3 regions of the Microbacterium pumilum genome follow, and region 3 is predicted to be linked to each of the others. Evidence: predicted binding sites of a transcription regulator. Region 3 holds the regulator's gene; each other region holds the start of a gene.

What was found. The regulator HspR, encoded in region 3, represses chaperone genes until heat shock. The targets are predictions, from matches to a motif close to AAGTTGAGTCNNNNNGACTCAACTT.
Region 1: ABD188_RS15910 (ATP-dependent Clp protease ATP-binding subunit) is a predicted target of HspR. The motif match lies at 1,191-1,215, and genes of this name have one in related genera.
Region 2: ABD188_RS20055 (Hsp20/alpha crystallin family protein) is a predicted target of HspR. The motif match lies at 3,320-3,344, and genes of this name have one in related genera.

Annotation. Positions count from the first base shown of each region.
Region 1 covers NZ_BAAAOH010000001.1:3,525,046-3,532,929, reverse strand. Annotated here, with positions in the region: gene ABD188_RS15920 (NAD(P)-dependent alcohol dehydrogenase) at 1-146, shown strand, start outside; gene ABD188_RS15915 (hypothetical protein) at 270-1,121, shown strand; gene ABD188_RS15910 (ATP-dependent Clp protease ATP-binding subunit) at 1,230-3,887, shown strand; gene ABD188_RS15905 (hypothetical protein) at 4,176-5,123, shown strand; gene ABD188_RS15900 (LLM class flavin-dependent oxidoreductase) at 5,216-6,094, shown strand; gene ABD188_RS15895 (heme-binding protein) at 6,131-6,598, opposite strand; gene ABD188_RS15890 (DUF1684 domain-containing protein) at 6,713-7,453, shown strand; gene ABD188_RS15885 (DoxX family protein) at 7,516-7,884, shown strand, end outside.
Region 2 covers NZ_BAAAOH010000001.1:4,426,203-4,434,086, forward strand. Annotated here, with positions in the region: gene ABD188_RS20030 (MarR family winged helix-turn-helix transcriptional regulator) at 1-57, shown strand, start outside; gene ABD188_RS20035 (ABC transporter permease) at 92-826, opposite strand; gene ABD188_RS20040 (ABC transporter ATP-binding protein) at 823-1,731, opposite strand; gene ABD188_RS20045 (DUF4287 domain-containing protein) at 1,787-2,077, opposite strand; gene ABD188_RS20050 (TetR/AcrR family transcriptional regulator) at 2,106-2,714, opposite strand; gene ABD188_RS20055 (Hsp20/alpha crystallin family protein) at 2,843-3,298, opposite strand; gene ABD188_RS20060 (L-serine ammonia-lyase, iron-sulfur-dependent, subunit alpha) at 3,421-5,034, opposite strand; gene ABD188_RS20065 (VOC family protein) at 5,186-5,551, opposite strand; gene ABD188_RS20070 (alpha-amylase family protein) at 5,670-7,577, shown strand; gene ABD188_RS20075 (hypothetical protein) at 7,650-7,884, opposite strand, start outside.
Region 3 covers NZ_BAAAOH010000001.1:718,525-726,408, forward strand. Annotated here, with positions in the region: gene ABD188_RS03240 (arylsulfatase) at 1-466, opposite strand, end outside; gene ABD188_RS03245 (potassium channel family protein) at 550-1,290, opposite strand; gene ABD188_RS03250 (AI-2E family transporter) at 1,287-2,372, opposite strand; gene ABD188_RS03255 (MFS transporter) at 2,486-4,069, opposite strand; gene ABD188_RS03260 (heat shock protein transcriptional repressor HspR) at 4,123-4,617, opposite strand; gene ABD188_RS03265 (DnaJ C-terminal domain-containing protein) at 4,617-5,609, opposite strand; gene ABD188_RS03270 (nucleotide exchange factor GrpE) at 5,618-6,259, opposite strand; gene dnaK (molecular chaperone DnaK) at 6,262-7,884, opposite strand, start outside.

The sequences.
Region 1 (7,884 bases), 2.8 Mb from region 3:
GGCACGCCGAGGCGGGCGACCTTCGACCGGTGGTCGATCGGACGTACGACCTCGCCGATATCGTCGAGGCTCACCGCTACGTCGACACCGGCAGAAAGCGGGGCAGTGTCGTGGTGCGGATCGGTGGGGAATCAGCCGGAGACTGACCGTGGCGTCCGGACGTGGCACGACACGCGGCCCGGGTGCAGCGAGCGGATGCCGGCGTCGCGGGATGATCGGTCTCGGAAGGGCTCATCGCGGACGCCCTCCAAGAGAGCGACGGTGTCGACATGCAGCTCGCCAGCACGTCCACCCAGCGGACGTACCGCTACGTCCGGCTCGGAATCATCGGTGCTGTCGCGGCGATCTTCGTCTCGCTCATCGCGATCGGCACGACGTACGGCTGGCCCACGTCGATCAGCGCCCTCTACTACACGCCCGGGCGCACTGTGTTCGTCGGCGCCCTCTTCGCCGTCACGCTGGGCCTGTTGGCGCTCTCGGGTCACAGTCTGGAGCAGGGCCTGCTCGACCTCGCGGCGGTCGTCGGTCCACTCATCGCGATCGTGCCCACGGTGATCGCCGAGGGTGATGTTCCCGGTCTCACCGGTGCGTGCCCCGACACAGCACCCTGCGTTCCCGTCGAGTATCTGCCCGACATCGCGAACGGCATGGTGACCTTCGCCGTGATCGGGGGTGCGGGCGTGGTGCTCGCGGTGGTCCTCGCCATAGTTCAGAAGACGGTTTCGAAGGGCCTCCTCGCCGTCATCGCGATCGCTGCCGCGATCATCCTCGGCGCGACCCTGTGGTGGGCCATGAGTCCGGAGAGCTTCGTGCCATGGGCGCACGTGGTCGCGACCGGAACCTTCCTGGGCCTGATGGCGGTCGTTTCGGTCGCGGCCGCTGCCGGAGCGGGCGGCACGAGCTTCCGGGCGCTGTACCTCGTCTTCGCGGTGCTGTTCACCCTCAGCCTGTTCTTCGTGGCTGCGGTGTCGGTGTTGAATCTGGTCGGAGCGGATCCGGTCGGGGAGACCGGCGTCCCACTCATCCTGGTCGGCGAGTGCGCCGCGCTGGGACTTTTCGCGATGTTCTGGCTGGCTCAGACGGCGCAGAAATGGGATGAGGTCGACCCCTCGATCATCTGAATCGACGGATGCGGGAATATCGGCGGATCCCCAGGGTTTGAACTTGATACGACTCTGCTCAAGTTTGTAAAATTGACAGATTTAGACTCAAGTTTCCTTGGAGATGGAATGCCCGAAGACTTCACCCCGCCGAGCGGCTCCGACGACAGCGGCAGCACGTTCGACGAGTTCCTCGCCCGCTACATGGCGGGTGAGCGTGCGCGTGCGGAGCGGTCGATCGACCTCAGCCGCTTCCTGAGCGCGCGGACGCAGGACGTGCTGCAGCGCGCCGGACGCTTCGCACTCGAACGCGGACAGCGGGAGCTTGACGCGCTGCACCTGTTGCGCGTCCTCGTCGCCGAGGACCCCGCGAAGGAGGCCGTGCAGCGTATCGGTGGCGATGCGGGCGCGATCCTCAGCGCGACCGAGGAGCGTCTGCCCGCGGCATCCGCCCCCGCAGACGTCGACGGCGCCGTGGTCACCCCGTCGGTGCAGCGCGCGCTCTTCCACGCCTTCCAGGTGGCGCGCTCGGCGGGCTCGACGTACGTCGACCCCGAGCACCTGTTCTTCGCCCTGGTCCTCGCGCAGGACACGCCGGCGGGGCAGGTGCTGGCACACGCCGGGGTCACCGCAGAGGCGCTGACTCAGGGCATGCGCGAGACGGTCACGCCGGGCGCCGCGACACAGAGCGACGGTCGAACGGATGCCGCGGCATCCGACACCCCCATGCTCGACACGTACGGCACAGACCTGACCGCTCGCGCTCGGGCCGGTGAGCTGGATCCGGTCATCGGCCGCGCCGATGAGATCGAGCAGACGATCGAGATCCTGAGCCGCCGGACGAAGAACAACCCGGTGCTGGTCGGTGAGGCGGGCGTCGGCAAGACGGCCATCGTCGAAGGTCTCGCCTCCGCGATCGTCGCGGGTGCGGTTCCCGAGCAGTTGCGAGACAAGCGAGTGATAGCCCTCGACCTGCCTGCAATGCTCGCTGGCACGCGCTACCGCGGAGACTTCGAGGAGCGCCTCACCAAGACAATGGATGAGGTCGCCGCCCGCAAGGCGGAGCTGATCGTCTTCATCGACGAGGTGCACACCGTCGTCGGCGCCGGTGGCGGCGGCGAGGGTGCCATGGACGCCGGCAACATCCTCAAGCCGCGCCTGGCGCGCGGTGATCTGCACCTGGTGGGTGCGACCACGCTCAAGGAATACCGAGTGGTGGAGAAGGATCCTGCTCTCGAGCGGCGATTCCAGCCGGTGAAGGTCGGCGAGCCGTCCGTCGAGGACGCAGTGCTGATCCTGCGCGGACTCCGACCCGCCTACGAGGCGCACCACGGTATCACCTATACGGATGACGCGCTCCGCGCCGCCGTGGAGCTCGGCGATCGGTACCTCACCGAGCGCGTGCTGCCCGACAAGGCCATCGACCTGATCGACCAGGCCGGAGCCCGCCTGCGGCTTCGCCTGGGTGTCAAGGTCGACGTCAGCGCGCTTGTGGAGCGCCTCGCGACCCTCGAGGCCGACAAGAACGCGGCGGTCTCGCACGAGCACTACGAAGAGGCCTCCCGCATCCGTGACCAGATCGCAGAGGTGCAGGCGCGTCTCGACGAGGCGACCTCGCGCCCTTCGACAAGCTCAGGGACCGCGGCAAGCTCAGGGACCGCGGCAAGCTCAGGGACCGCGGCAAGCTCAGGGACCGCGGCAAGCTCAGGGACCGCGGCAAGCTCAGGGACCGCGGCCGTGGTCGATGACGTGCAGATCGCGGCTGTCATCAGCCGGGCCACGGGCATCCCCGTCAATCGTCTGACCGCGGGCGAGCGGGATCGCCTCGCCTCGCTGGAGGACGAGTTGCACGGGCGTGTGATCGGTCAGGATGACGCCGTCACAGCCGTCGCCAAGGCGGTGCGGCGTAACCGCACCGGCATGGGCGATGCGAACCGTCCGGTGGGGTCGTTCCTCTTCCTCGGCCCGACGGGCGTCGGCAAGACCGAGCTGGCCAAGGCGCTGGCCGCCTCGCTGTTCGATGACGAGACCGCCGTTGTCCGGTTCGACATGAGCGAGTTCGGCGAGCGTCACACCGTGTCGCGCCTCATCGGCGCCCCTCCGGGCTACGTCGGCTACGACGAGGCCGGCCAGCTCACCGAGCGCGTACGCCGCAATCCGTACTCGATCGTGCTGTTCGACGAGATCGAGAAGGCTCACCCCGACGTCTTCAACCTGCTCCTGCAGGTACTCGACGACGGGCGGCTGACCGACGGCCAGGGGCGCACCGTCGACTTCCGAAACGCCGTCGTCGTCATGACCTCGAACATCGGCAGCGAGTTCCTCGCGTCACGCGCAGGAGCGATCGGCTTCATCGCGGACGGCGGCGGCCCGACGGGCTTCGGGTCCGAGAAGGATCTGCGCGACCGTGTCATGGGCAAGCTGCGCGAGGCGATGCGGCCCGAGTTCCTCAACCGCATCGACGATGTCGTGCTCTTCCGCAAGCTCGACAAGCCGCAGCTTCGCGAGATCGTCTCGCTGCTGCTGCGCGCGACCGAGAGGCGCCTCGGCGCCCGCGAGGTCACGATCGACGTGACGGAGGCCGCGATCGACTGGCTCGCCGAGAACGGATACGAGCCCGAGTACGGTGCCCGACCGCTGCGCCGGCTCATCCAGAGCCAGGTGGACGATCGCATCGCCGAGCTCTTCGTCAGCGGGGCGCTCGTCGACGGCGGAGCCGTGACGGTGGATGCCGCATCCGGCGCGCTCGTCGTAGCGGTCGCCGCGACGGTGCCTGCCGCAGCCTGACCTCCGATCGTGCAAGACCCCCGCGGGATATCCTGCGGGGGTCTTGGCATGATCCGGGCGCGCCGGCACGAGACGTCGTTCCCTCGTCGGAGCGTCAGCGGTACCATCCTCATCAGATGGCCCGCCGATCAGACTGGGGAAGCGGTGAAGGCACGTCGGAGAGTATGGTCGCGTCGCCAGGCGCCGCCCCTGGGGATCATCGGCGTGCTCGCGGCCGTGTCGATCGCCCTCACTTCGTGCACCGCCGCAGCCCCTTCTGCGGCCCCCGCGGCGGAACCCTCCGCCACAGTGTCCGAGACGGCTTCCGCCGATCCGGCCGATTCCGAAGTCCTGAGTTCGTACGACTGGACTTCGCTGACACTCCCTGCCTCGTCGTGCGATCCTGAGGCGACCGGCGACATCACGCTCGTCGACGGCACGGGCGAAGTGACGGTGGACGAGGTGACGGCGTACACCGTCACTGCCGAGCTTCCGCCGGACTACGGTGATCTCGCGGGACGTCCCGCCGCCATCATCCGCTACTCCTGCCTGCTCCACGACGCGAATGGCGTCGGTGCTTTCCCGATCGCGGTGTTCACGGCGGGTGCGAGCGGCGCCGAGCTGCTCGGAATTCTCGACACCAGCGCGCTCGGCGTGTCTCCGAGCGGCTCGTTCCTGGTCCCCGACGCCGTGTCGTTCGTCGACGGCCAGATCCTGCTCACCGGCAACTACCTCACAGACGAGGACTCGCGATGCTGTCCGAGCGGGGTGGGATGGACGTCCATCGCCTTCGTCTACGGAAGTCTCGTCGCGAGCGGCGTGGTGGCAACGGGTGAGCCGCCCGTCACACTGCCGTCGAGGGGCGCACGAGTCGACGGCGACCTGATCGTCTACGATCCGTCCGTCCACGTCCAGCAGGTGGCAGATCTGGAGTACCTCGAAGGTGCCCCGCAGGACTTCAGAGACTTCGTGTGGAGTGAGAAGCAGAAGCTGGACGGCCCCGGCTGCGAAGGCGTGATCCGGGTGAGCAGACTGCGACTCGACGGGTTCGCCGTGGGCGCCGAGGAGTGCGCGGAGCCGATGGGTGGTGCCGACGTGTTGTGGTCCCAGCGTGATGGAAGCTGGGAGGTGCTGCTCGTGCATCAGAATCTTCCGGACTGCGCCACTCTCACGGCAGCGCGATTCCCGGCCGAGATGCTCGGCGACAGTCCGATGTGCCTCGATGACAGCTACCAGGAAGTGCCCTATTCACCCTGAGTCAGGCGGGGATCCGTCGATTTGCCGCGAGGCACGGGTGCGGGGATCACCTTCGCGTGTGGGATGTCGGCCCCCGATGCGAAGATGACGCGGTGACATCTCGCCGCGTGGGAGCGATCTTCCTTCCCGACCATCCGCCCGAGCAATTGCGCGAGTTCGTGCTGACCGCAGAGCATGCGGGAGTCGACGAGATATGGCTCTGGGAGGACTGCTTTCAGGAGGGTGCGTTCGCGAGCGCCGCAGCAGCCCTGGCATGGACCGAGAGGCTGCGCATCGGCATCGGCATCTCGCCGATGCCCCTCCGCAATGTCGCGCTCACCGCGATGGAGATCGCGTCGGTCGAGCGGATGTTTCCGGGACGCCTGATCCCGGGGGTGGGGCACGGCGTGCTGTCGTGGATGGGGCAGGTCGGCGCCCGCGTCGCGTCGCCGCTGACCCTGATGCGGGAGTACGTGCCGGCGCTTCGCACGCTGCTCGCCGGCGAGACCGTGACCACGGCAGGTCGGTACGTGCAGCTGAACGACGTTCGACTCGACTGGCCGCCCACCGTCCCGCCGCGAGTGTTCGCGGCGGCGGAGGGACCCAAGACGCTCGCGCTGAGTGGCGAAGTCGCCGAGGGCACCGTCCTCACCGGCGGGACCACGACAGCGCAGGTGGTCGCGGCCCGCGAGCTGATCGCGCGGGGTCGGGCGGCCGCACAGCGTGACCCCGCCGACCATGAGGTGGTGGTCTACGTCGCAGTGGCGTTCGGGCGCGATGCCCCCGCCCGAGCGGCGGCACAGCTCGAAGCGTGGGGGATGCCCGGCGAGATCGACCGCATCCTCGTGGGTGACCCCGGGCAGGTTGCCGCCGGTGTTGCGGAGTACCACGCGGCAGGAGCGGATGCCGTCATCCTGCAGCCGCTCCACACCGACGCAGACCATGCCGCGTTCCTCGGCGGTGTCGCCGAGGTGGCGCGGCTCACGACCTGAGCGTTCGGATGCGGCGGCATCTGGCAGTCGCAGGGCTCAGTCCTCGAGGTACCGCCGCAGGGTCTCGGCGGCGGTGTCGTGGTCCACGACGTCCGGTTCGCCTGACATCGTGATGGAGCCCGCGACGACTCCGCTGACGAAGATCGGAATGGATCCGCCATGCGCGCGCATCGCGTCGTGGTCGACATCGTCGCGATCCTCGAACGGCGTGCCGGCGGCCTGGTGGCGTCGGCGGACGAGCAGCGACGGCTCGCCGAACTTCTCGGCGACGAGCGCCTTGCCCCGCAGCCACGGATCGTTGCCGGGACCCGTCGTGCCGAGCTTGGCGACGAAGACGACATCGCCCGAGACCATGATCCGCACGGCGAGGTTCAGCCCCCGCTCGCGGATGACGTCCACGGCGACCTCGCCCAGCGACACGGCCGCATCGTTGTCGAATGAGGTGAGCTCGACACGTGGCGTGCGCTCGAGATCCTCCAGCGTGAAGACAGGCAGGTCCGACATGGTGCTCCTCGATCGGGTCGGAAGTCGGGTTCGATGGCCCGCGCGCACAGCCTATCGCCGGGAAACCGGGCGTCATGGAATTTCGCGGACCGGCAGGCGTTCTGCTCTGCTGACATGGTGAGCACGCAGGCGCCCGAGGCGCACACGAACTGGATAGATGCTCGGCGGAGGGCCGTCACCAGCCCTCGCGGTGCCCTCTCGCTCGTGCTGACGCACTGGGAGCCGCCGGGCGCTCCCGCCGTGACGGATGCCGTCGCTCGCGCCGGGCAGTCCATCGATGCGACCGTCACGAGGCTGCAGCGCACCGACATCCATTCGGGTGTCACCCAAGAGGGCTTCCGCGTCTGGGATCCGGAGTCGCCCGCGCAGCGGGCGTTCGAGGCGATCGAGTATTACGAGTACGACCCCGCCTGGGTCATCCGCGGCAGATTCGAGCTGGTCGACGAGGAGCGGGTGGTCCCGTTCGAGCACCTGAAGGATGACGGTGCGACGCGGTCCCTTCCGGTCTCGGGCGATCTGGTCTTCGAACATGACGGCACCGAGTACCGGCTGAGCGCGTTCGACACAGACAACGGCCGGATCGCTCAGCTGCAGCTCGTCTTCGGCGACAGCACCAACGGCGCCGAGAGCTACGCCGCGGGGCGATTCCTGTTCCTCGATCACCCGGCTCCGGGCGTCGGCATGACGGCGGGCGACAGCATCCCGATCACGATCGACTTCAACCGGGCGATCGTGCCGCCCTGCGGGTTCTCCAACCACATGAACTGCCCGCTTCCGCCGCCGCAGAACAGGTTGCCCTTCGCCGTTCGCGCAGGCGAGAAGCAGGTCCGGTTCGCCGACGGGTTCTCGCTCTAGCGTCGCCCGCGTCCGGCGCGGCACCCGCTGGCACGCCGCCGATCCGATGGCACACTGGCGTGATGAGTCGTTCGGGCCAGTCAATTCTGCATGTCATCCGCACCGTCGCCCTCTGGCTGCTCGCCGCGCTGCTCGTGACCGCGGGCGTCTCGCACCTGACCTGGGGACGCCGTGGATACCGGATCGTCGTTCCGGACTGGGCGCCACGGGTGACCGGGCTCGACAAGGACGCGATCGTCGTCGCGTCGGGTGTCGCCGAGATCGCACTCGGAACGGCATTGGCGACCCTGCCCAAGGAGCGGGAGCGCATCGGTTGGGCGATCGCGACGTTCTTCGTCGCGGTGTTCCCCGGCAACGTCCACCAGTGGCGCACCGGGCGGTCGGCCCCCATGCTGCGCACCGACCGGGCTCGGCTGGTCCGCCTCTTCCTG
Region 2 (7,884 bases), 3.7 Mb from region 3:
CTCACACAGCTGCGCGACCTGACTGCGAAGCTGCGCAAGACGGCTTCCGACTGCTGACGCCAGCTCACCGACGTCAGATTGTGCACCGCCGTCAGGGCGTGCGCCGCCGGAGCGTCAGCGACGCGAGGATCAGCGAGCCCACGGCGAACCCCACGACGACGAGGATCGGTCCGTACACCTCCCATTCGTCGTCGCCCGCGGTGACCGCGTTGATGGCGTCGATCGCGTAGCTGAGCGGCAGGAAATTGGAGATGACGTAGAGCGCCTCAGGCATCTGATCGCGCGGCATGAAGAGGCCGCCGAGCAGGATCTGCGGAAAGACGATGAGCGGCATGAACTGCACGGCCTGGAACTCGGTGCGCGCGAAGGCGCTCGCGAGCAGCCCGAGCGCGGTGCCGAGGATCGCGTCGATCACGGCGACGAGTCCGAGCTGCCAGACATCGCCCTCGACCTCGAGTCCGCAGATCCAGACGGCGAACGTCACGGTGATCGTCGCCTGCAGCGTCGCCATGAGACCGAACGCGAGTCCGTATCCCACGATGAAGTCGGCTTTTCCGATCGGCGTGGTCATGAGCCGCTCGAGCGTGCCGGACCGACGCTCGCGCAGGGTCGTGATCGAGGTGATCAGGAACATCACGATGAACGGGAAGAGGCCCAGTATCGGTCCGCCGTAGATGTTGAAGACGCCCTCCTGTTCGCTGAAGAGCCACGCGAACAGTCCGACCAGCAGGCCGGGCGCGACGAGCATCAGCACGATCGATCGCGGATCGTGGCTGAGCTGCCGCAGCACACGGCCGGCGGTGGCGAAGGTGAGCGTCGCGTTCATCGCTCGCCCTCCTCGTTCTCGCGCGCGTGGTGTTCACCGGACTCGTGTGCCTCGCGCAGCTCCCGCCGGGTGAGCGGATGCTCGGGCTCGGTGTGGGGGGACGGAGTCGTGTCCGCACCGGGAGCCGCCTCGGCATCCGCGTCCTCGACCGTGTCGACATCCGGCGCTGCGTGGTGCCCGGCGGCCTCGTCCCGCTCGACGAGCGCCAGGAACGCGGCATCCGGGTCATCCGTGCCCGTCTCGGCCAGCAGCCCGGCAGGAGTCGTGTCGGCGATGATGCGCCCGGCCCGCATGAGCACCAGCCGATCGCAGCGCAGCGCCTCGTCCATGACGTGGCTCGAGACGACGAGCGTCGCGCCGCCATCGGCGAGGGCGCGGAACAGCGTCCACAGTTCGGCGCGCAGCACCGGGTCGAGACCCACCGTCGGCTCGTCGAGCACCAGGAGCTCCGGTGAGCCGAGCATCGCGACGGCGAGTGAGACGCGGTTCTCCTCTCCACCGCTGAGGGACGCGATGGTCTGGTCGGCGTGACCGCGCAGCCCGACCTGCCCGATGACTCGATCGACATCCGACCGAGGCGCTCCGATCAGCCGGGCGAAGTAGCGCAGGTTCTGACTGACGGTGAGGTCGCCGTAGACGGATGCGGCCTGCGTGTCGTAGGCGACTCGTCGCCGCTGCGGGCTCGTGCCCGCTGGATCGTCGAGCACCGTGACGTCGCCGCTGTCGATCTTCTGCACGCCCACGATCGAGCGCATCAGCGTGGTCTTGCCGCACCCCGAAGGACCGAGCAGACCCGTGATCTGGCCCCGCGGGATGTCGAGCTGCAATCCGTCGAAGACCTGGGTCGTGCCGCGGCGGACCTTCAGATCGCGCACTTCGACCGCATTCGCGGGCGTGTTATTCATCACACGTTGAATTATGCTCGTGCGCTGAACAGCGGGTCAAGAGGCCGCAGGCGGGTCACGTTGCGGGTTTGGTCGCCTTGCCGTCGAGCCACAGCGTGTCGGACGGGTCGCTGTGCGCGGTGCCGGTGCCCACGTGCTTCGAGTCGATCTTGTCGCCTTTCGTGATGACGTACACGAGAGCCATGGCGTGTCCCCTCCCGAGGCCGTAGTCCTCGTCGAGCCATGCGACGATCTCGTTGGACTTCGTGCCGGGTCCGAAGCCCTTGGCCGTGGCGAGTTCGATGAACTGGCGTGGCGTGAGACCCGTCTTGTCTTCGATGTTGTCGAGGTATGCCTGGAACGACATGCGATTCCCTTCCGAGCTTCGAGCCGAATCACTCCAGAAGATAGCGTTGCACGGTGGGTCCCACGCGCGCGACGAGTTCGTCGACGGTCGCCTCGGTCACCGCCGGCAGCTGCAGCAGATAGCGGGTGATGAGCAGCCCCGCCAGCTGGCCCGCGACGAGTGAGGCACGGAGCGCGGCATCCGGAGTGTCGAGTCGGGCGGCGATCCTCGAGAACAGCTCGCGCTGCAGGAACTCCGACAGCAGCGGTGTCGCCAGTCGGTTGCCGATGCCCGCCCGAAGCAGCATGACACCGCGCTTGCGGGTCTCGGGGCGCTCCCACGCTTCGAGCACGTAGCGCACGATGCGCTCGCCCAGCACGTCGCGAGGTCCTGCAAGCAGGGCCGGGATGTCGACATCCGGCCGCATCGGCGCACCCACCGTCTCGGCGAACAGGTCGGCCTTCGTGCCGAAGTAGTGGTGGAGCAATGCGGCATCCACGCCGGCCCGCGCCGCGATCCCGCGCATCGTCGCACCGTCGTAGCCGAGTTCGCCGAACTCCTCGATGGCCGAGGCGATGATCCGATCGCGCGCGCCGGACTCGCCGCCGCGCGGCCGACCACGGCGCCGCTTGGGCGTGGGGACGGCGTACTCGGGCATGGCGTCAGCCTAGAACGCGCCCACGCAGCGGGCGACGCCCGGTTGCTCGTGGAAATGCCGGAGCCGCCCCCGTCGCGAGGCGGGAGCGGCTCCCAGAGTGGAGCGTGATTCGACTCGGTGTCGACCGGTCACTGGTCGATCGGCTGCGGCTCCTCGGCGTTCTCGTGCGCCTGGATCACTGAGGCATCGCTGCCTGACATGACCTCGATCTTGCGCGGCTTTGCCCGCTCGCTCACCGGAATCGTGACGCTGAGCACGCCGTTGCTGTAGTTCGCCGAGATGCGCTCGGTGTCGATGCCCTGCCCCAGGTTGAGCTGACGCAGGAAGCTGGCGGCCTCTCGCTCGCGTGTGATCCATTTGACGTCGTCGCCGTTGCGCAGCGTCCGCTCCGCGCGGATCGTGAGCAGCTGACCGTCGACGTCGATGTCAACCGAACCGGGGTCGATACCCGGCAGATCGGCGGTCAGGACGTAGTGGTCGCCATCGCGGTACAGGTCCATCGGCATTCGGCGCGGGCCTCTGCGCGTGTCGAAGAGACTTGACGCGAGGCGGTCGAAGTCTCGGCTGGGGTCATAGGTGGCCATGGGAATCTCCTCTCGTTCGTAGAGTTGAGCCGACTCGACTCAACTACGCCCAGACTAGCACTCTGGCATCCCGAGTGCTAATGAGATTTCTGTTCGCCCAGAACGAACCGGGCCAGCATCGGTCAGCACTCGATGACGTTGACCGCGAGACCGCCTTCGCTGGTCTCCTTGTACTTCGTCGACATGTCGATGCCGGTCTGCCGCATGGTCTCGACGACCGTGTCGAGTGACACGTAGTGCGACCCGTCACCGCGCAACGCGAGCCGGGCGGCGGTCACGGCGGTCGAGGCGGCGATGGCGTTGCGCTCTATGCACGGGATCTGCACGAGCCCGCCGACGGGGTCGCACGTCAGGCCGAGGTGGTGCTCCATCGCGATCTCGGCGGCGTTCTCGATCTGGCGGTTGGTGCCACCCATGACAGCGGTCAGCCCGCCGGCGGCCATCGCGCACGCCGAGCCGACCTCGGCCTGGCACCCGCCTTCGGCGCCCGAGATCGACGCGTTCGCCTTGAAGAGCGACCCGAGCGCGGTCGCGGTCAGCAGAAAGCGACGGATGCCGCGCCGGCGGTTCGCCTCGGCCACGAGTTCCTCGTCGATCGGATCGGGGTCGAGCGGGCCCGCCGGCGCGGAGAAGCCGAGGAGCGCGCTGCCGACGAGCTCACCGTACGGGGTCACGGCGTTGCCTGCACCGAGCCCTGAGTCGGCGAGGAATCGCCACCAGTACATGGCGACGGCGGGCAGGATGCCGGCGGCGCCGTTGGTCGGTGCGGTGACCACGCGCCCACCCGCGGCGTTCTCTTCATTGACCGCGAGGGCGAAGGCGCCGAGCCACTCCCCCGGCAGCTCCCTGCGCCCATCGGCCTCCGCTGCTTCGAGCTGTTCGCGGATCGCCGATGCCCGCCGCTTGACCTGGAGCATGCCTGGCAGCAGACCGTCGACGTGCAGACCCGCCTCGACACATCGGGCCATGGTGTCCCAGATGGCGTCGAGCCCGGCGGCGATCTCTTCGTCGCTGCGCAGCGCCTCTTCGTTGATGCGGGCGGCCTCGGCGATCGTGATGCCGCGCTCGTCGCACAGCTCGATGAGCGCGTCCGCGCTGGCGAAGTCGAGCGGATACGCGGGCTTGCTCGACGCGGTCCCCGAGCCTGTCGAAGGATCCCCGTCGCGCCGGATGAACCCTCCCCCCACCGAGTAGTACGTCTCTCGCGACAGGAGTCCTTGGTCGCTCGCGACGATCGGCGCCTGAGCGGGTGCGCTGCCCGTCGCCCGTATTCCGATCGCCGCTCGTGCGGCATCGTCGCTGTTCGGTGACGCGGCGGGTGCGGCATCCGTGCCCCATGCCTCGAGCGTCATCGCATTCGGATGTCCGGGCAGACGCGTTCGCGGGGCGAAGACGATGTCGGCCTTCGAGAACGGCACGGCGTGCGCGCCGTCGAGCACGAGCTGCTCACCGTCGGGCCACTCGCTCCACGCCGCGCGAACGGCATCCGGATCCACGGTTTCGGGAGCCAGGCCCTGCAGTCCCGCGACGACGGCGTCTGGGGTGCCGTGGCCGATACCCGTCGCGCCGAGCGATCCGTACAGGGTGCACGTGACGCGCGCCACCTGGTCGAGCGCTCCCGTTTCGCGCAGACGGGTCGCGAAGTCGAGGGCCGCCCTCATCGGGCCGACCGTGTGGGAGCTCGAGGGTCCTACTCCGATGGAGAACAGCTCGAACGCCGAGACGTATGCGCTCACTCCGCCAGACTACGCCCTGTGCGCATAGTGCCCGGCAATCCACTCAGGTGACGAGCAGGATGCGCGAATCCGACGTGTGTCGACAGGCAGAGTGCTGGGATTTGCCAGGGCTGATCGGCCCGGAAGTCACCGACACCCGCACTGGGCCGCACTATGGCCGCTGGAACGCGATCAACCCGACGGTGTTGCCTTCGGAATCCCTGATGAACGCCTGCCACTCGTCGTGCTCGGCCGGGCCGAGGGTGTCATCGTGGTGGTGGAAGATCACATGCGGGTGCGACACGACATCGGCGAGGCCACCGAGTCGCTCGAGGGTCTCGTGCACGTTGTCGACGTACAGGTAGATGAGGGATGTCGGCGCGTTGCGGTCGAGCAGCAGCCGCACCCCGTCCAGCTCGAAGAAGAGCAGACCTGGCTCATCGAACCGCGCCAGCGGCTCGGCCTCGAGCAGCACGCGGTAGAAGTCCGCGGCGCGACCGAGGTCCTCGGCGTGCTGAGCGATCTGCTGGAGCCTCATGTTCCACCTTCGGTCCCTGAAATTCTGTCACTCGCGCGTCGCATCCGGCGACCCCATCGCAATAGCCTGGTGATGCTCCGGGGGCCTCCGACCGTCGGGAGTCGAACTTAGGAGGAGCATGCCACGACTGAGCGCCGACTCGACGAGCGACATCCAGGAGGTTCTCGACCTGGCCCGCCGCGACGCGACGATCTACGATCCGGTCTTCCTGAATCGCTTCCACGCGCACTTCCCCACGTTGCACCGGCTGTTCTTCACGCTGTACGGCGAGCGCGACGACGGTGTCGAACAGCTCTCGGCCGTGATCGCGGAGGCGTCGGCATCGTGGAATGCGAGGCCCCTCGAGCTCAGGGCGCGCGATGACCGCAGTGACGTCGACCCGGAGTGGTTCCAGTCCGAGCGGATGCTGGGTGGGGTCTGCTACGTCGACCGCTACGCAGGCTCGCTCGCCGGCATCCGCGAGAAGATCCCGTACTTCCAGGAGCTCGGCCTCTCGTACCTGCACCTGATGCCGATCTTCGAGAGCCCGGAGGGCAACTCGGACGGCGGCTACGCGGTCTCGAGCTACCGTCGAGTCGATCCGCGCGTGGGCACGATGGCTGAACTCGCCCACCTCGCGACTGAGCTCCGGGCGGCCGACATCTCGCTTGTCGTCGACTTCATCTTCAACCACACGAGCAATGAGCACGATTGGGCGCGCAAGGCGATCGCGGGCGAGCCCGGGTTCGAGGATTTCTACCTCATCTATCCCGATCGCACGATGCCCGACGCCTACGAGCAGACCGTCCGCGAGATCTTTCCCGACGACCACCCAGGCGCCTTCGTGCAGCTGGATGACGGTCGCTGGATCTGGGCGACCTTCTACCACTTCCAATGGGACCTGAACTACGCGAACCCCGCAGTCTTCCGTGCCATGGCGGGCGAGATGCTGTTCCTCGCGAACCAGGGCGTCGAGATCCTGCGCATGGATGCCGTCGCATTCATCTGGAAGCGACTCGGCACGCCGTGCGAGTCGCTACCCGAAGCCCACCTGCTGCTGCGCGCGTTCAACGAGGTGCTGCGGATGGCGGCGCCCTGCCTGCTCTTCAAGTCCGAGGCGATCGTGCACCCCGACGAGGTCGTAGAGTACATCTCGCTCGAGGAGTGTCAGCTGTCGTACAACCCGCTGCAAATGGCCCTGACATGGGAGGCGCTCGCCACCCGAGACCCCCGCCTGCTGCAGCAGGCGCTCGAGCGGCGCCACGCCCTGCCGTCGGGCACCTCGTGGGTCAACTACGTGCGCAGCCATGACGACATCGGCTGGACGTTCGCCGACGAGGATGCCGCGGAGCTCGGCATCCACGGCTACAGCCACCGGCGGTTCCTCAACGACTTCTTCGTCGGTCGTGCGCCTGGGACGTTCGCGCGAGGGGTTCCGTTCCAGGAGAATCCGAAGACGGGCGACGCCCGCGTCACGGGCACCACGGCGTCTCTCGCCGGCATCGAGGCGGACGACGCAGGCGGCGTGGATCGCGTCATCCTTGCCCACTCGATCGCACTGTCGACCGGCGGCGTGCCGCTCATCTATCTCGGCGACGAGGTCGCACAGCTGAACGACTACAGCTACGTCGTCGATCCGGCAACCGCCGACGACAGCCGCTGGGTGCATCGACCCGCGAATCCGGCCGACCGGTACGCGCAGCGCGACGACCCCGCGACGGTGCCCGGCCAGGTGTACGGACGGCTCTCGGCGCTCATCCGGGCGCGGCGATCGACACCGGAGTTCGCGGGCAACGAGCTGATCGGCTTCGATGCGCACCATCCGGCGGTGCTCGGCTACCAGCGACCAGGAGCGGATGCGGCATCTCCCTGCATCCTCGTCCTCGCCAACGTCGGCGACGATCCGGCGAGGATCGAACCGATGACCTTGAGCGGATTCCAGGGCGACGCCGAAGACATCGTCACGAAGTCCCCCGTCGACCTCACTGACGGGATGACGATGCCGGCGCACGGCTTCGTCTGGCTGCGCGTCACGCCGGTGGGGTGACGACACTCCCGACACACGCGACGCGACGCGACGCGACGCGACGAGGCGAGGCGAGAAGCGAGAAGCCGACGATCACAGTCTGTTGTTGAGGGCTCCGTCGCCGACGGCGTCGGCAATTCTGGAGTTCGTTGTGATCGCGTCGTTCACCCGATCCGAGACCGTAGCCGGATCGACATCCTCGCTGATGTCCGACAACGCATCCGCGAGGGCCTGAGCGTCGATCTCGACGTGCGGCGGCGGGTTGATCGCGGTGAGGTACCCGCGAACGATGTCGAGCTCTCGCTGACGCATCTCGTCGTTGAATTCG
Region 3 (7,884 bases):
CCGGCACCTCGTGGCACTTGCCGAACTGCGCGGTCGAATAGCCGTTCAGCTTCAGCGTCATCGCGAGCGGCGCCTTGGTGTTCGGCTTCAGAGAGCTGTTGCCCGGTGCGGATGTCGCCGTCTCGGTGATGCTGCCCATCCCGACCGAGTGGTGGTTGCGACCCGTCAGCATGGCCGCCCGCGTCGGGGCGCACAGCGCCGTGGTGTGGAATCGGTTGAACTTCAGTCCTCCGGCAGCGAGCTTCTCTGCGTAGGGCGTCGCACAGGGTCCTCCGAATGCGCTCGACGCACCGAATCCCACGTCATCGAGGAGCACGATGAGCACATTGGGCGCACCCTCGGGGGGAAGCAGCGGCTCGATCGGCGGAAAGTGCGTCTCGGGGTCCTTCGCGTCGAACGTCGTGAGCCCCGGGACCGGCAGGTCGGGGATCGGAAGCATCGTGCGTGCGTGGCGGTCAGGAGACATGGTGATCCTCTCGGCGAGTCCGTCGCCTGTACGCTAACGCCACCCCGGGTCCGCAACCTCACCCTCGGGGGGTGAGGTTGCGCTCACTTCGCCGGTGGCTCGCCGAGCTTCGCGGTGAGCTCTGCGAGGCTGCGCGCGACGTTCCGCACCTGGCCTCGCGTCGCCGGCTCGTCGTCGTCGCTCGAGCGGGCTGCGGCCTTCTCGAGCACCCATGAGGCGAACGTGGCCGTCACCACGCCGACCACCGCGACGCCGCCCGCCATCAGCCCGACGGCGACGGTCCTGCCCCCAGGGGTGACCGGGTAGTAGTCGCCGTAGCCGACGGTCGTGATCGTCACGAACGCCCACCACACGGCATCCCCGAAGGTCTCGATGTTCGCACCGGGCGCGCCGCGCTCGGCGTCGAGCACCGCGAGCGCCGCCACCCAGATCAGGATGAGCGCGGCTCCCGCGCCGTAGACGGAGATGCGGCTTCGCAGCGCGGTTCCCTGGGAGGTTCGCTTCGAGGAGATCCTGGTGAACGCCTGCAGCAACCGCAGCGGCTTGAGGGGCGGCAGTACGACGACGAGCAGATCGAAGATGTGGTGCCGGAACCAACGGCCACGGGGTGACGACAGCCAGAGCCGGACCAGGTAGTCGATGATGAAGACGATCCACGTCGCGAAGATGAGTCCGCGCGCGATGCTCTCGGCCGTGCCCTGCAGATCGGCGATCACCTGCCACGAGTAGGCGACGATGAACACCAACGACGCCACGAGCAGCGGCCAGTAGGTCAGCTGGAACCACCGTTCCTCGGTCATTCCGCTGCTCCGGCCGGTGGTCATGGCACCGCTCCCCCCGGCCTCGCGGCCGCCGTGTCGCCGGAGAGCCAGCGCAGCCAGCGCTTGTCGGGATCGCCCTCCAGCACGAGCGCTCGCACCAGCAGCGTGAGCGGGATCGACAGGATGGCGCCCAGCGGCCCGATGATGAAGGTCCAGAAGATGACCGAGAAGAAGCTCAGCGTGAGACTGAGGTTCACTGCGTCGCTCACGAACTTCGGCTGGACGAGCACCTGCAGCGTCACGTTCACGACGCAGTAGACCGCGATGACGGCGAGCATGAGCGGCCAGCCGCCGACGACCAGAGCCAGCAGCGCCGGCGGGATGAGGCCGATCACGAAGCCGATGTTCGGGATGAAGTTCGTCACGAACGCGAGGATCGCCCAGACCGCAGGTGCGGGCACGCCGAGCGCCCATAGCGCAAGGCCGTCGATGATCGCCACGACCGCACCGAAGCTCGCGTTGACGACGTAGTAGCGGCGAACCCCCGAGTTGAAGAGGACGAACCGCCGCACCAACGGCTTCACACCTGCGCCGAACGCCCGCTCAGCGTGTGTGTAGCGGGCACCGTCGGCCGCCATGAAGATCACGTACGCCAGGACGAAGAAGAAGGCCGTGAGCACGCTCAGCACCGTGCCGCCGAGCGATGCCGCGAAGCTGAGGATGTTCGAGGGATCGAGAACGGATGCCGCGGCACCCGCTCCCTCTTGATCGAGCCCGAAGGACTGGAGCCAGGTGATGATCGACTGCGCGGTCGTCTGGAGTTGATCGCTGAAGTCGCCGACGAGGCGCGCGAACTGGATGCCGGCGAAAGTCAGCAGGAGGGCCAGGAACGCGAGGATGAGGTATGCCACGACGATGACGGCGGTCGTCGCGGCCCATGGCGGCCAACCGCGGCGCTCGAGCGGATGTCGGACCGGATGGCAGATGATGACCATGACCGCGCCGAGAACCAGCGGCCCGACGAGGTCACGGGCGAACGAAAGACCCGCGAGGGCGATCACAGCGGCGGCGAGCCCGATGAGAACCCGCAGTGTCGGAGACATCGCCGGAGCTGCAGGGGGTGCCGGAGCGTGGGACTGTCTCACGGCGCCAGGCTATCCGCGGCCCCGCGCACACCCGCGAGGGCGCGCCCGGACAGTCCCACGACTGTGGGCCGTCACTCGCCGTCGCGTTCGGCGAGCCGCTCATCACAGCCCGTTCAGCCGCCGATGACCGACTCGGCATTGCCCGATGGCTCAGGGTCGGGCAGCCGCCGCATCCGGAACGCATTGCCGATGCCCGCGAGGCCGGCGAGGATCGGGATGAAGAGCGCCACCTGCAAGGCGATCGGACGGGCCTGCTCGTTGATGGCGATCACCTCGTCCTGCACATCCTGCGGCTCGCCGGCGAGCATGTCGTTGAGCTGGGTGGTCGACATCAGCTGCGCGTCGTCTTCCAGCGTCGCGGAGATCTGCGCCTTGTCGTCGGACGGCAGCACGGTGCTGGCGTCCACCATCGCGGTGAACGTGAACGCGAGCGTGGCGAGCATGATCGCACCTGCGAACGCGAGGCCGAACGACAGGCCGAACGATCCGGCAGCCGAGTTGACTCCCGCCGCCTCACTCACCCGCTCGTTCGAGATCGGCGCAAGCGTGTAGTTGTTGAGCTGCGAGACCAGCAGCCCGAGTCCGGCGCCTGCGATGATGAGCGGGATCGTGAGCCACCAGCCCGAGGTCGCGAGCGGCACGATCGGCACGATGATCCCCAACCCCACGACCAGCAGGATGAAGCCCAGCAGGATGAGGTTGGCCGGCCGCCCCTTCGCTCTTCGTCCGGCGAGGATCGCCACGACGAACATGCTGAGCGAGAGCGGCGCGATCGAGAGACCGGCCTCGAGCGCGTTGTACTCCAGCACCATCTGCAGGTAGAGCGGCAGCACGATCATCGTGCCGCCGAGCGCGATCTGCTGCAGCAGCTGTCCGCTCACGCCCGACTGGAAGGGCTTCGAGCGGAACAGAGCGGGATCGATCAGCGTCGCCTTCTGTCGCTTCTTGCGGCTGACGATCCACCATGCGAAGCCGAGCATCGCGATGACGCCCAGGCCGATCAGCAGCGCGACGTACTCACCGCCCTCCTGCCAGACCAGGATGCCGAGCACGATGCCGCCCATGCCGACCACCGAGAGCGCGGCGCCTCCCCAGTCGACGATCCGCGATCCGGTGTAGTTCGCGTCCTTGACGAGTCCGATTCCCGAGAGCACCACCGCGATCACCACCGCTTCGAGGGCGAACCCGACGCGCCACGTCCAGACGGTCGTGATGAATCCGCCGAGAAGTGGTCCCACCGCGGCGGCGATGGCGGCAGAGGCGCCGACGAGGGCGTACACGCGCTTCTGCTGCGCGCCCTCGAAGTTGCCGTGGATGAGCGACTGCATGGCAGGCAGCAGGAGTGACGCCCCGATACCGCCGATGACGGCCCAGAAGATGACGACCGCCATGAGGTCCTGCGCGAACACCATCGCGACAGCTCCGACTGCGTACCCGAGAAGTCCGAGCACGTAAGCGCGCTTACGCCCGATGAGATCGCCGGTCTTGCCGCCGATCAGAATGAAGGCGGCCGAGACCAGCGCCTCGAGGGCGATGGCACCCTGCACACCGCTGGCGGTGGTGCCGAGGTCGTGGACGACCGCGGAGATCGACACATTCATGAGGGATGTGTCGAACACGAGGACGAACATCGCCATGGCGAGGAGGATCGCGAGCCGGGTGTTGAGCTTCCCCGTCGTGGGCGAGGTTTCTGTCATGCGCTCACTGAACCACACCGCCCACCGCGAGGGATAGATGCCGCTCGATCGCGTCAGGGTGCGCCGACGTCCTCGTCGGACTCCCCTGGCGTCGTGTCGGGGCCCGCCGGCGCGTCGAGCGGCCGCCGCGGCCGCCAGACCACGAGCTCGGTCGCACGGCGCGTGCGCGTGCCATGGCGCAGCGTGACGACGGCACCCGTCGAACCGGCCGCGAACACCCGCGCACCCGGGCGGCGCTCGAGCTCGGTCCGCATGCGCTCCTCGAGTTCGTGCACCCGGACGTGCAGTTCGCGCACCCGCTCCTCGAGGTCGAGGATGCGCGCGATGGCCGGAAGGCCGATGCCCTCCCCCGACATCCGAGCCACCTGCCGCAGCTGCTCGACGTGGTGCAGCGAGTACCGGCGCGAGCCGCCCTGGGTGCGCGCGGGCACGACGAGGCCGAGGCGGTCGTACTGACGCAGGGTCTGCGGATGCATGCCCGACAGTTCCGCGGCGACGGCGATCGCGAGGATGGGTGCGTCCTCGTCGAGTTCGCGGTGCTCAACCATCAGCCGCGCGCCTTCGCCATGAGGTCGGCTCGCGGATTCTCCTTCGGCTCGAGGCGGTGGTAGCGCTCGAGCGCTTCGCGGGCTTCGTCGTCGAGGTGCGACGGCACCGCGACCTGGACTTCCGCGAGGAGGTCTCCGGTTCCCTTCGTGGTCTGCACTCCTCGGCCCTTGACGCGCAGCACGCGGCCCGATGGCGTCCCGGGGGCGACGCGCAGCTTGACGGGGTCTCCACCGAGCGTGGGCACCTCGATGGTTGCGCCGAGCGCCGCCTCGGTGAAGGTGACGGGGACGGTCACGCGCAGGTTCAGCCCCTCTCGCGTGAAGACCGGATGCGGCCTGACGGTCACCTGTACCACGACGTCGCCGTGCTCTCCGCCGTCCGGCGAGGGACGGCCGCGGCCGCGCAGCCGGATCTTCTGGTTGTCGGACACCCCTGCCGGGATCTTGACCTTGAACGGCTTGCCGTCCTCGCCCTGCAGGGTGATCGTCTCGCCCTTGGTAGCGGTGATGAAGTCGATCGTGGTGCGCGCGGTCACGTCGGAGCCGCGGGTCGGGCCGCCGTAGCCGCGGAAGCCGCCGCTCGGCTGACCGAACCTCCCCGAGCCGAACCGTCCACCCTGCTGCTGGTTGAACATCGAGAAGATGTCGTCGAAGTCTTCTGCGGTCTGCGCTCGTCCGCCGCGGCCCTGGCTGAACATCGAGAAGACGTCCTCGAAGCCGCCCGCGCCCTCGCCGCCCGCGGTGAAGCGGGCACCCGAGCCCATCGCCCTGATCTGGTCGTACTCCTTGCGCTGCTCGGCGTCGGAGAGCACCGAGTACGCCTCGCTGATCTCCTTGAACTTCGACTCCGCTGCGGTGTCGCCCTGATTGGAGTCCGGGTGGTACTTGCGCGCGAGCTTGCGGTAGGTCTTCTTCAGGTCGGCGTCACTGACGTCTTTGGCGACGCCGAGGACCTGATAGAAGTCCTTGTCGAACCAGTCCTGGCTGGCCATGTGCCTCCTCAGGCCCCTGAGCTCGTCGACGGGTCTGCCGGCACGGCGACGACGACCTTCGCAGGACGCAGTTCGACGGAACCCAGGCGGTAGCCGGTCTCGACGACCTCGAGCACCGTCGGCTGGGTGACTCCCGGGGTGGGAGCCTGGAAGATCGCCTCGTGCTGCTGCGGGTCGAAGACCTCACCGGCGGCGCCGTAGGTCGACAGGCCCATCCGCTCCGCGACGCCGCGGACCTTGTCCGCGATCGCCGAGAACGGCGTGCCTTCTTCGAGGTCGCCATGCTTCTCGGCGCGGTCGAGGTCGTCGAGCACCGGAAGCAGCCCCTTCGCGACTGCCCCCTGCGCGCGCTCGATCTCGAGCTCGCGCTGCTCCTCGGTGCGGCGCCGGTAGTTGGCGTACTCCGCCTGCAGGCGCTTGAGGTCGTTCAGCAGCTGCGACTCGAGGTCTGCCAGTACCGCGTCCTCGGCGGCGGCATCCGCGTTCTGAGCCGCGCCCAGGATGTGGTCGACGGTCAGCTCTTCCGGCGCGTCCGGGCCGGAGGCGCCGGCGGGCTGCGCCGGCGCCTCCGCACCCTCGGCTGCGGGGAGATCTTCGCCGCGCCCCGGATCCTGCGGACCCTCAGGCTCTTCGAAGCCCTTCTTCGCCATGGCTACCTCGACTCCCCTGAGCCGGCCGACGGCTTCTCGTCTTCGTCGTCGACGACCTCGGCGTCGATGACATCCTCTTCGGGGTTCGGGACATTGCCGGCACCCGGCTCGTTCGCCGCGGGGTCAGGGTTCTCGCCCGCCGCCTGGGAGGACTGGTAGATGGCTTCGCCCAGCTGCGACTGGCTCTGGTTGAGCTTGTCGTACGCGGTCTTCACCGCGTCGTCGTCCTCGCCTGCGAGCGCAGCCTTGAGCGCGTCCACATCCGCCTGAACGGAGTCCTTCACCTCGGTGGGCAGCTTGTCGGCGTTGTCCCTGATCAGCTTGTCGATCGAGTAGGCGAGGGTCTCGGCCTGGTTGCGGGTCTCGGCGGACTCGCGACGCTTCTTGTCGTCGGCTGCGTTCTCTTCGGCCTCGCGCACCATGCGCTCGATGTCTTCCTTCGCCAGCGACGAGCCGCCCGTGATCGTCATCGACTGCTCCTTGCCGGTGCCCTTGTCCTTTGCGGACACGTGCACGATGCCGTTGGCGTCGATGTCGAAGGTGACCTCGACCTGCGGGATGCCGCGGGGGGCCGGGGCGATGCCGGTGAGCTCGAAGGTTCCGAGCGGCTTGTTGTCGCGGGTGAAGTCGCGCTCGCCCTGGAACACCTGGATCGCGACCGACGGCTGGTTGTCGTCGGCGGTCGTGAAGGTCTCGCTGCGCTTGGTCGGGATGGCGGTGTTGCGCTCGATGAGCTTCGTCATGATGCCGCCCTTGGTCTCGATGCCGAGGCTCAGGGGGGTCACGTCGATGAGCAGGACGTCCTTGCGCTCGCCCTTCAGCACACCGGCCTGCAGAGCAGCGCCGACGGCGACGACCTCATCGGGGTTGACGCCCTTGTTCGCCTCTTTGCCGGCCTCCTGCTTGACGAGCTCGGCGACGGCGGGCATGCGGGTGGATCCACCCACGAGCACGACGTGGTCGATGTCGCCGACCTTGATGCCGGCCTCGCGGATGACGTCCTCGAACGGCTTCTTGGTGCGGTCGAGGAGGTCCTTGGTGAGGTCCTCGAACTTGGCGCGGGTGATCGTCTCGGACAGCGACACCGGACCGCTGTCGGTCAGCGACAGGTACGGCAGGTTGACGCTGGTGCTCGTCGACGAGGAGAGCTCCTTCTTCGCCTGCTCTGCGGCCTCTTTGAGCCGCTGCAGCGCGATCTTGTCGCCTGAGACGTCGACGCCGGTGGTGTCCTTGAACTGCTTGATGAAGTAGTCGACGAGGCGCTGGTCCCAGTCGTCGCCGCCGAGGCGGTTGTCGCCGGCGGTGGAGCGCACCTGGATCGTCGAGAAGTCGTCGTCCTTGCCCACCTCGAGCAGCGAGACGTCGAAGGTTCCGCCGCCGAGGTCGAAGACGAGGATGAGCTCGTCCTCCTTGCCCTTGTCGAGGCCGTACGCCAGCGCCGCCGCGGTCGGCTCGTTGATGATGCGCAGGACGTTGAGGCCCGCGATCTCGCCGGCCTCCTTGGTGGCCTGGCGCTCGGCGTCGTTGAAGTACGCGGGCACGGTGATGACGGCATCCGCCACGGCGTCACCCAGGTACTGCTCCGCGTCACGCTTGAGCTTCTGCAGGATGCGGGCCGAGATCTC